Desulfatibacillum aliphaticivorans DSM 15576: one gene and its partner. The protein of the gene in region 2 binds, or shares a complex with, the protein of the main gene of each other region. Links are inferred from orthologs where the notes say so. Each region holds a gene or a part of one and is shown on either strand. Other genes may lie near its edges.

What was found. Proteins that work in one complex are often made in the same cells at the same time.
Region 1: the proteins of G491_RS0128180 (region 2) and smc are in contact, whole or in part, in a crystal structure (PDB 3ZGX), measured with the Bacillus subtilis proteins. The link is inferred for Desulfatibacillum aliphaticivorans DSM 15576 from one-to-one orthologs.

The regions. Positions count from the first base shown.
Region 1 is NZ_AUCT01000007.1:89,133-95,378, reverse strand. What follows is about bases 1,316-5,439. They hold smc (chromosome segregation protein SMC), read right to left. Parts: upstream 5,092-5,439; coding sequence 1,516-5,091; downstream 1,316-1,515. Other genes in these bases: ftsY (signal recognition particle-docking protein FtsY), read right to left, coding at 1,316-1,519. Outside these bases: G491_RS0107880 (HU family DNA-binding protein), read right to left, coding at 1-272; more of ftsY, read right to left, coding at 443-1,315; G491_RS33555 (hypothetical protein), read left to right, coding at 5,645-6,246. UniProt on the Bacillus subtilis protein: Required for chromosome condensation and partitioning.
Region 2 is NZ_KE386983.1:116,385-121,332, reverse strand. What follows is about bases 1,197-4,022. They hold G491_RS0128180 (segregation and condensation protein A), read left to right. Parts: upstream 1,197-2,167; coding sequence 2,168-2,878; downstream 2,879-4,022. Other genes in these bases: scpB (SMC-Scp complex subunit ScpB), read left to right, coding at 2,884-3,918; trpS (tryptophan--tRNA ligase), read left to right, coding at 1,197-1,402. In the rest of the region: G491_RS0128190 (site-2 protease family protein), read left to right, coding at 1-384; more of trpS, read left to right, coding at 419-1,196; G491_RS0128160 (enoyl-CoA hydratase/isomerase family protein), read left to right, coding at 4,408-4,948. UniProt on the Bacillus subtilis protein: Participates in chromosomal partition during cell division. May act via the formation of a condensin-like complex containing Smc and ScpB that pull DNA away from mid-cell into both cell halves.

The DNA of each region.
Region 1 (6,246 bases), on a different replicon or contig from region 2:
TAGATGGATTCTTTCAAGGCCTTGCCGGGTTTGAATTTAACCGCATTGGAAGCTTTGATTTTGATGGGTTCGCCGGTTTGAGGGTTACGACCCTTGCGGGCTTTTCTGCGCACTTTGGAAAATGTGCCAAAGCCAACCAGAGTCAGTTTGCCGTCCTTTTTCTTAAGAGCCATTTTGACTCCTTCGGTAAAGGACTTGAGGGCCGCGGCCGCCTGGGCTTTCGTGATTTTGGCGTCTTTGGCCATCTTTTCGATCAGTTCGGGCTTCGTCATGTTTCTTCCCCCCTTTCGTAGTAAGAAAACGTGAAGTGGAACTAATGAAATACTGTACCTCTTGTGGAAATTTAGCAAATTTTAAACGCATTCAAAACGAATGTCAATCCCAAAATGCCGAAAAAGCCCGAAATTCGGGCTTTTTTGAATTTTGAACCCTATTAAAAGCCTTAAAACAGGGCTTTGATGAACTCCCTGGCTTCAAATTCCCTTAAATCTTCTGCTTTTTCACCCAATCCGATATATCGAATGGGAACGTCCATGTCGTGGCATATGGAAACCACAATGCCGCCTTTGGCCGTACCGTCCACCTTGGTCAGGATCATGCCCGTCACCCCGATCGCCTCGTGGAACAACTTGGCCTGGCTTACGGCGTTCTGCCCGGTATTGGCGTCAATGACCAGCCAGGTTTCATGAGGCGATCCCGGCAGGCTCTTGTGGCAGCTCCGGCGGATTTTCTTCAATTCTTCCATCAAGTTGACTTGGGTGTGGAGCCTGCCCGCCGTGTCGATAATCACCACGTCCATGCCCCGGGCTTCGGCGGCTGCCACGCCGTCATAAGCCACCGCCGCCGGATCGGAATTATCCCTGTGACGCACTATCTGGACGCCTGCACGTTCAGCCCAGATTTCCAACTGCTCCACGGCGGCCGCCCTGAATGTATCGGCCGCCACCAGCATGACCTTTTGGCCCTGCTTTTTGAAATTGGCGGCCAGCTTGCCGATGGTGGTGGTTTTGCCCACGCCGTTCACGCCCACGACCATGATGACCAGGGGCTTTTTGTTGGGCAGCTCCTTGTTTTCATGGACCGGCTTGATCAGGTCCAGCATGGCGTCTGTAAGGGCGGCCCGCAACTCTTTGGAATTGGTGATCTGCTTTTTGTTCACCTTTTCGGCGACGGGCTCCATCAGATCCATGACCGTGTTCACGCCCATGTCCGCCGTGATCAGCGTTTCTTCCAACTCCTCCAGGGAGTCTTCCGTCAACTCGGTTTTTGTAATGAAAAAATCTTCGATGGGAGTGTTGAGGACATCCCGGGTCTTGGCCAGCTTGTCCTTTAACCTGGCCCCCAAGCCAGCCTCCTGCCTGGGAGAAGCGGGGGGCGCATCCTCCTCGGCCGGAGCGGCCTCTTCAGCTCCGGCGATTGGTTCCTCCGCCTGGGCTTCGGGGGCTTCCTGTTCCGGATTTTTATCTTCGTTCGCCTCTTGGGCTTTTTCCGCCTTGTCTTTTTTTTTAAACCAACTCATGCCGCTTCCTGAGCTTTTTCCAGGTTGACCGACACCACTTTGGAGACGCCTTTGTTCTCCATGGTGATTCCATATAGGATGTCGGCGAATTCCATGGATTTCTTGTTATGGGTTACCATTACGATCTGGGATTTCTCCCCGATCAGCTTCAATAGTTCATTAAAACGCGAAACGTTGGCATCGTCAAGAGGCGCGTCAATCTCGTCCATAAGGCAGAAGGAGGCGGGCTTGATCAAAAAGATGGCAAACACAAAGGCGATGGCCGAAAGGGCCTTTTCACCGCCCGAAAGCAGGCTCATGCGGGTGATCTTTTTGCCCTGGGGCCGAATTTCGAATTCCACGCCGGTTTCCAGGGGCTTGTCCGGCTCGGACAGCTTGATTTCCGCAGAACCTCCGTGGAACAAACGCGGAAAAACCAGGGCCAGCTTCTCGTTGACCTTCTGGAAGGTCTCCATGAATTTTTTCTGGGTGAAGCGGTTGATTTTGCGGATGACCTTTTCCAACGACTCGATGGCGTGCATGAGATCGTCCCGCTGCTGAGTCAGGAATTCGTAACGCTCCTGCAGGGCCTCGTACTCGTTGATGGCGCCCAGGTGCACGTCGCCCATGCGGCCGATCTTCTGGCGCAGGTCGTCCATTTCCATGGCCGCTTCGTCCGCCAGCTTGGGATCGCTGACGTCGGGCAGGCCCTCGTCGTTCCTGGCCTGGGTCAAAGGACGGCCCAGCTTCTCCAGAATGCGGGAGGCCACGGCTTCCTGACGCACCTTGCGCTGGGACTGGGAAAGCTCCAGGTCCCGAACCTTTTCGCGATGGCTTTCCCGCTCGTTCTTAATCCTGGCCTGCATGGCGTCGCTTTCCTTCAGCGAATTCTCGATCTGCTGACGGGAGATTTCCACCTTCTCCAAGGCTTCCTTGGCCTGGGTCAATTCCGTATAAGCATCCGTAAGGCGGGATTCCAGCTCTTCGATTTTATCCGAAGACTGGCCCGAGGACGAACGCCGCCTAAGGGCTTCGCGCTCCGTATATTCCAGGCGCTTTTGGTTTTCCTCTTCAAACTCGGCCAACCGGACGTAAGTTTCCTTTTGGTTGTCCAGGCGGGCGGACAGGGCGCTTATTTCCACGCGAAGATCCGTGGTTTTTTCCGAAAAGCCGTCCAACTCGGCCTCGGCCTGCTCCACCTGGATGGCCGCCTGCTTAACCGCTTCTTCAGCCTGCTGGACCTCGTTTACAGCCTCGTCCACCAAGCCTTTATATTTGGACAACTCTTCTTCCGCGTCGTCTTCTTCGCCCATGAGCTGGTCCTGCTCCGAAATGACGATCTGATGATGCCGGGCCGCCAGCTTTGTGTCTTCTTTAAGGCGCGAGACTTCCTTTTGGGCTTCCATTTCCTCCCGGCCCAGATCCCGCAGGCCTTCCACCATCCTCTGGAGATCGGTTTCCAGGCCCCGGGTTTCCTTTTCCAGGGTTTCCTGGCTTTCCTTGGCCGTCTCCAATTCCTCTTCCAAAGAAGCGATGGTCTCTTCCAGCTGGGTCAACTGCTGCCTTTGGGCCAGGATGCCGGGACCGGAGTGTTCCTGCCCCCCCCCGACGATTCCCCGGGGAGAAACCAGCACCACGCCGTCCTTGGTGACCACGGTCAGATCATTGTAGCCGTTTTTCAATTCCACGGCCGCCTTGGCGTCCTCGGCCACCAGCACGTCGGAAAGCAGCGATTTGATCAGATGCCCGCATCCGTCGGCGGCCTCCACATGCTGAAGCAGGGAAGATGCATGATTCAAGGAGCCGGGGGTGAAGCCCGCATCCACCCAAGAGACGGGCATGAAGCCGGCCCGGCCTTTTTTGGCCTCGGCCAGGTGCTCCATGGCGTCCAGGGCGGTTTGCTTGTCCTTGACGATGACGAATTGCAGAGCCTCGCCCAAAGCCGCTTCCACGGCTTCTTCGTAGCCTGGCTCCGGCTTGACCACGTCGGCCAGCACGCCCAGAATCCGGGAATCCTCCTTGTTGGCTTCCTGATCCCAGGCGACCACCTCGCGCACGCCTTTTTGGAACCACTCCATGTTGCCTTCCATCCTTTTAAGGGCGCTCAACTGGGACTTGGACTTGCTGCGCTCCATGTCCAGGGTCTGGACTTTTCTCAACTGGTCGCCCAGCTCCGCACGCTTTTCCTCCAGGGCCTGTTCAATGTAGACCAACTCGCCCTTGACGGATTCGGCTTCCTCCAGGATGCCTTCCAGGTTTTCTTCCGCGTCGGCCAAAGCCCGCTTGGTTTCCTGCTCACGCTGGCCGGCCCGGACCACTTCTTCGGAAAGCTGGCGGAGCCTGCGGGCGATATCCTGCTTGGTGTTGGCCGCGTTCTGGTAGATGTTGCTGTATTTGGCTTCGTTTCCCAAAAGCTGGGTCAGGCGGGATTTTTCCTCTTCCAACGCCGCCTTGTACCGGGCCAGATTTTGCCTGACGCTCGTGACAGCCTGTTCGTCGTCCGTCAAAAGGGCCTTGGTCTGCTCCAGGTCCCGGGCCGCTTTTTCCATGTCTTCGCGGCACTGGCTCCTGTCCTGGACGATGCGCTCCTGCTTTTCGCGAAGCCCGGCCAACTGGGATTCCAGTTCTCCGGCCTCCTGAGCCAAACGGGAGGACTCGGTCTTGGCGTATTGGAGATCCTTCTCCATCCGGTCCACCTGGCGCTGGAGCTCAAAGCACCGGATTTCCTTTTTATTCACGTCCTCCGCCATGGAGGCGCGTTCCTGGCGGATCTCCTCCATGGCCGCGTCCAGCTTGCTCAACTGGGTGACGTGGGATATTTCCTGGTCCTTCAACTCCTGGAGCAGCCGGTGAGTTTCGGAAATTCTCTGGGTGTACCGGTCGAATTCCAACGCAGCCAGGGCAATGTCTATTTTTTCAATGCGCTTTTTGTATTCCTTGTACCGTTCCGCCTTTTTGGCCTGACGGCTCAGGGAGGCCATGTTGCGCTCCACTTCCGTAATGATGTCCATGACGCGCAACAGGTTGGTGCGGGTGCTCTTGATTTTGGACTGAGCTTCCTTTTTTCGGGCCTTATATCGGGTGATGCCCGCCGCTTCCTCAATAAAAATCCGCCGTTCGTCCGGGCCAGCCTCAGTGATGGCGCCCAGGTTGCCCTGCTGGATCACCGCGTAAGTGCCGGCGCCGATCCCGCTGCCCATGAGCAGATTCTGGATGTCCTTAAGGCGGCAGGGCTGCTTGTTGATGAAATACCCGCGTTCGCCCGACCTGTACAAACGGCGGGTCACCATGATTTCGGAAAAGTCGCGATACTCCTCCGGGCAACTGCCATTATCGTTGGCGAAGGTTATGGAAACCTCGGCCATGTTGACCGGCGGGCGGCTTTTGGAACCCGAAAAAATGACATCCTCCATGGATTTCCCGCGAAGCTGCCTGGCTCGCTGCTCCCCGGTGACCCACTGGATGGCGTCCACGATATTACTCTTGCCGCAGCCGTTCGGCCCCACAACCGCCGACACTCCTCCCGGAAAGGGAATGGTCGTCTTGTCAGGAAAGGACTTGAAACCGCAAAGTTCAAGCTGCTTGAGTTTCATGGAATTTCCACGCTCCTTGAATGGAAACTTGCCGTAATCTCTTCGATGTATTGCAACCGCGGCCGCCTCGCCCCCTTTTTCAGGTTCGGGCCCGCAGTTTATTAGAATGACGCACGGATTTTAAGGACGCCCCCGGCTGATTTTGCCGAGCCCCCTTTAATTTCTTTGGATACTATGGCGCATTTACTATGCAAGTGATGTCCTATTTATCAGAGCTTAGGGCCCTTGTAAAGGAAAAAACACAACAGAGGGTGTTTTGAAAATATTTACTCTACTATATGTGGTGTTTTGATAAGCCTTAGCAATTGGGCTTGGAATTCCAGTCAAGACAGTGGGTTGGAGGTATCGCCGGTTTAAAAAAGGGCCGGCGGGGTAAAAAAAACCGATGGCCATATTTTTCCGCACAGTCTTTTGACTGTAAGCCTGGCGGACGGCTTGCCGTTTATTTATGCTCCGTGCTATATGTTGGAAAAATGTTAAAGCAACACCCTAGGTAGAAAGTTCGAATTGCTGGTTCCCGCCTTTAATGCATAGCAAGGAGAAGATTCCGCACATGGAGCAAGACCGCTTTACTCTGTTGTTCTCCGGTCAGGTCGCCGCTGGCCGTGCGCCCCAGGAAGTTAAAGATAACCTCGCTAAAATGTTCAGGATGACCCCTGACCGCGCAAACAAACTGTTCAGCGGTAAAACGGTTGTCATCAAAAGAGGCTTAACCGCGGAAGAGGCCATGAAATATCAATTGGCCTTTGAAAAGGCCGGCGCCATATGCAGGCTTGCCGCGGAAGCAGGGCAGGCGCCCAAACAGCAGGCGCCGGTTAATGCGGCGCCGGAGCCCATCAAACCCGCGCCCAGGCCTTCGGCGCCCCCTGTTACAAACGCAGAGGACGTGGAGGAGAGCGAGGATGGGGAGGAGGATAGCTCTCTGGAGAAAGAGGAAATTCTCGCCAAGGCCAAAAAGTTGTACATCCTGTTTGACGAAGCCTATGACCGGGCCTTAAAAAAGGATAATGCGGAAAGAAGCGCCAACATCAATGTGGGCATCGGCATCGTGTTTTTGGCGCTTGTGGTCGCGGTCTGGTATTTCACTTCCTTAAAATGGTATTGGGCGCTCCTGATGATTGTGGTTATTTTGGGCGTCATGGGGCTTGCCATTGA
Region 2 (4,948 bases):
GCCATCCTGGTCTCCTTGGCCGGCGTGGCTGTAAACCTGGGTCTGGCAATGGTTTTGGGATTTCTCTTCCAAATTCTCTGGGCCAACCAATGGGTGGACAAGGCGGGATTCATCCCCCTGTTTTTTTTGTACAGCGTGATCATCAACAGCGTGCTGGCGGTGTTCAACATGATTCCCATGCCCCCCTTGGACGGCAGCCATGTTTTGCGCCTGGCCCTGCCCCGGGATTTAAGCCTGCGGTATCAACAACTGCAACCTTATGGTATAATAATTCTTTTCATCCTTCTGGCCACGGGCGTATTGTGGAAGGTCATGGATTTCTTTATCCAGCCCATCTGCAAAATCGCCCTGGGAGACCTGGCCAGGATCCTTTACGGCGGATGATTTTATAACCTTGTAACAACATAGGATAAGCAACATGAACAAACAGAGAATTCTTAGCGGTATGCGGCCCACCGGCCCCCTGCACCTGGGCCACCTTCACGGCGCCCTGGCCAACTGGAAAGACATGCAGGACAAGTACGACTGCTTTTATTTTATAGCCGACTGGCACGCCCTTACCACCAATTACGAAGACACCAGCAACACCGCCGCCTTTAGGACCGAAATGATGATAGACTGGCTTTCCGTAGGCCTGGACCCGGCCAAGAGCACCTTTTTCGTCCAGTCCGAGGTGAAGGAGCATGCGGAGCTGTTCCTGATATTGTCCATGATTACGCCCGTGCCCTGGCTGGAAAGAAACCCCACGTATAAAGACCAAATTGTCCAGATGGAGAACAAGGATCTCTCCACCTTCGGATTTTTGGGATACCCCGTGCTCCAGGCTGCGGACATCATTATGTATAAAGCGCACGGCGTGCCCGTGGGCATCGACCAGGTGCCCCATGTGGAACTGACCCGCGAAATCGTTCGCCGCTTTAACTATATGTACGGCGATGTCTTTGTGGAGCCCAAGGCGATCCTGACGGAAACCCCCAAACTTCTGGGCAGCGATAACCGGAAAATGAGCAAAAGCTACCAGAACGCCATCAACCTGGCGGATCCCCCGGACGTGGTTTCGCAAAAGGTTTCGGTAATGATCACCGACCCCCAGAGGATGCGGAAAAAAGACCCGGGAGACCCGGACATCTGTAACGTGTATTCCTTTCACAAGATTTACAGCCCGCCGGAAATGGTGGAACAGGTGAACAAGGAATGCCGGGCCGCGGAAATCGGATGCGTGCAGTGCAAAAAGCTCATGGCCGCCAACCTGACAGCCCAGTTGGAGCCCATTTACGAAAAGCGCGTCCATTTTGAAAAAAACAGGGACGAGGTCGAGGACATCATCAAAACCGGCAGCGACAAAGCCCGTGAAGTGGCCAAGGCCACCATGGAGGAAGTGCGGGCCGCGGTGAAGATTTAGCCCAACGCAACGAAGCGGCGTGTATCCAAATGCCGCAAACACTGTCGAATGGAAGCCCTTCAATCTTGGCCCCTTCCCCCCTGGCGGGGGAAGGACAGGATGGGGGGGAGTAAATATCAAGGCGGAAACAACCGGATAGGAGGGAGAGGCATTATCACCCCCTCCCCGGCCCTCCCCCGTCAAGGGGGAGGGAGCATCGTCCGCCGCGAGAGATAAGACTAATATCCGTCCCCGGAGGTCAATGCAGAGCAACAGCGCGTCACCCGCGCTGTTTGGGCTGGGAAACCCAGCCCCTACATGGCGGCGGGGATGGTTGCAACCTGGATGTAGGGGCGCTGCTTGCTGCGCCCGGTAGTTGCAAGGTTGCCCTGCGCTGTAGTTGCGAGGCTTCCTCGCGTTGTTATTGCGCGTCACCCGCGCAAAACGGGCAGGGAAAGCCTGCCCCTACAAGGCAGGCACGGGGGCCTGCCGCTACACGGCCCATCCGGCCGTCGCCTTTGGTTTAAACTCGTTCCCATGCTTTGCGTGGGAATGCATACAGGGGCCGCTTAAGAGAGATTGCCTCCCCCTAAGCGGATTGATGTTGGGTTCGCAGTCCAAAAGCATTGTTGGTTGTGAGAATCAACGAAGCCGGACTTCTTAACCCAACCTACGACTTGGCAATCGCGACGTAGGTTGGGTTGAGCCTGCGAAACCCAGCAAGAACCAGGGGGGCTTCGCTTGACGCTTCAATTTCATTTGGCAATTCAACAGGCCTGAGGGCTCATGCAAGAGGATCGCTATCACATTCATCTGGATGTCTTTGAAGGCCCCATGGACCTTCTGGTCCACCTGATTCGCAAGAACGAGGTGGACATCTACGACATCCCCATAGCGGTCATTGCAGACCAATACCTGGAGTACGTGGAGCAGATGCAAGCCATGAACGTGGATTTGGCCGGAGACTTTTTGCTCATGGCCGCCACCTTGATGCAGATCAAGTCCCGCATGCTCCTGCCCCGGCATTTTGACGATGAAGACGACGACGAAGACCCCCGTATGGAGATCGTGAGGCCCCTGGCCGAATATCTTCAGCTCAAGGAAGCGGCCGAGTCCATTGGGACGCGGCACCTTCTGGGGGATTCGGTTTTCGCCCGCAGCCCGGAGCCCATGGAGTTCGACGACCGGGAGGACGAGGTCATCATGGTGGGGCTGTTCGAGCTCATTGACGCCTTCGCCAAAATCCTGGAGAACGTCAGGCAGGAGGAGCTTGTCACCGTCACCGCCGAAACCGTGTCCGTCAAGGAACGGATCAACCAGATCGCCGATATCTTGGAGGAGAAGCAAACCGTCACCTTTACGGAGCTCTTTGGCGAAGATTACACCAAGATGGACATGATCGTCACCTTCCTGGCCTTGCTGGAAATGACCAAATTAAGCATTATCAAGATAGCGCAGCATTTACATTCCGGGATAATTCGTATATTTTACGCCTAAACTATATGGATAACTTAAAATACATCATAGAATCCCTTTTGTTCATCTCGTCCACGCCCCTTTCCATGGAGCGGCTGCGCCAGTCCATTCCCGAGGCGGACTCCAAGATGATACGGACCGCCCTGGAAACTCTGGGCCGGGAATACGAACTCCGGGGCGGAGGCTTCGCCCTTCACCACGTGGCCGGAGGATACCAGTTGCGCACACGCCCGGAGTACGCTCAATGGATCAAGCGCCTGCATCAGAGCCAGCCTGTGCGCCTGTCCAAGCCGGCCCTGGAAACCCTGGCCATCATCGCCTATCGCCAGCCGGTTTTGCGGAGCGACATCGAATACATCCGCGGCGTGGATTCGGGCGGCGTTTTAAAAATGCTTATGGAAAAGCAGTTGATCCGCGTGCTCGGCCGGGATACGGACAAGCCCGGCAGGCCCATGATCTACTCCACCACCAAAAAATTCCTGGAAGTCTTCGATCTGAAGGATTTGACCGAACTGCCCACGCTTAAGGAGTTGGAGGAACTGGGCCTGTCCAAAAAACAAAAAGACGAAGACGACTATGATCCCGACGATCTCTCCCCGGCCCTGCCCGATGCTGCGGGATTCGCGGAATTCCAGAATCGCCGCAACCTCACCCCGCTGGAGCCGCCCAACCTGGGCGCCGGAGAGCTCGTGGAATTTGCAGAGCCGGATCAGGAGGATCAGGAGCAAGACCAAGACCAAGCCTCCCGGGATTACGCCCTGGACGAAGACCGGTATCCCGAAGGCATGGATTTTTCCGGGGACTCGAATCATGATGGCGAGGACGACCAGGAGGAGGATTGGGATCAGTTAGAGGAAACCTGGGATGAGCCCGAACTCAGCCCGGACGAAGAGGATGATTTTTCCTCCGAACCGGACGACGAAGATCCCATGGACGATTTTTCGGAAGACGATTACGACGACCGGGATTTCGCCGAGGATTTTGACGATTCCGAGGAGGATTATTCCGGGGAGGAAGACTCCTGGGACGGGGACGATCTCCCGGAGGATGAAGAGGATTAGGCCCGCAAGCGAGACCCTTTGTAAAGAGGCTCGGTTTTCCTGCATCAAATGCAGCAAAACCTGAAAAAAGACTTGACGGACCTGACCATATGCCATTATACAGAGCACCAGACGCAGGGCGATTAACTCAGCGGGAGAGTGCTACCTTCACACGGTAGAAGTCACTGGTTCAATCCCAGTATCGCCCACCACAAGATTATAAAAGGCTGGTCCCATTCGGACCGGCCTTTTTTTATTTGGTCCCTTTTTTCCGCGAAAGAATTGCCTGTTTTCATATTGGGCTTGTCTTTTGCGAAAAAAACGATCAAGATAATGGGCATCCCCCCAAATACCGTAGAGTGTTGCGCCCGAATGTTGCGCCCTGAAACCATGGCTGAGGCCTGAATATCAGTTTTCCGGCTTTGCCGGACGCCGAAGGACGCGCTTCCAGCATTTAAGGAGCAAACCACCCATAGGCGGACTTTTTTAAGTCGGAATCGGAGCTGTGCTATGCAAACGGAAGATTTCAAGGACATCCTTTATGACAAAGGCGATGACGGCGTCGTCACCCTGACCTTAAACACCCCCAAAAGAAAAAACGCCTTGAGCGCCTATTCCTTTCTGGAGCTTTACTGGGCCATGGAGCATTTTGAAAAGGCCCCCGAGGCCGGCGTGATGATCATCACCGGCGCCAGGAACCCGGACTCCAATGATCCGGCTAAAGAGGCGTATAGCAGCGGCGGGTACTTTTCCACCGACGTCCTGGAAGGGCTGCCCGATGAAATTCTGCAGCAAATCGACCTGACGGACATCGCCCAAAAACGCTTTACGATGAAAATGTTCAACTGCTGCAAGCCCATTATTGCGGCCGTCAACGGCCTGGCCATGGGCGGCGCCTTTACCATGACCCTGGCCGGCTGCGATCTGGTCTACATGTCCGAACACGCCTGGGTGCAGATGCCTTTTTCAAAACTGGGACTGGTTCCCGAACTGGCGTCCACCTATTTTCTGCCTCGGCTGCTGGGTTTTCAAAAAGCCAAGGAAATCCTTT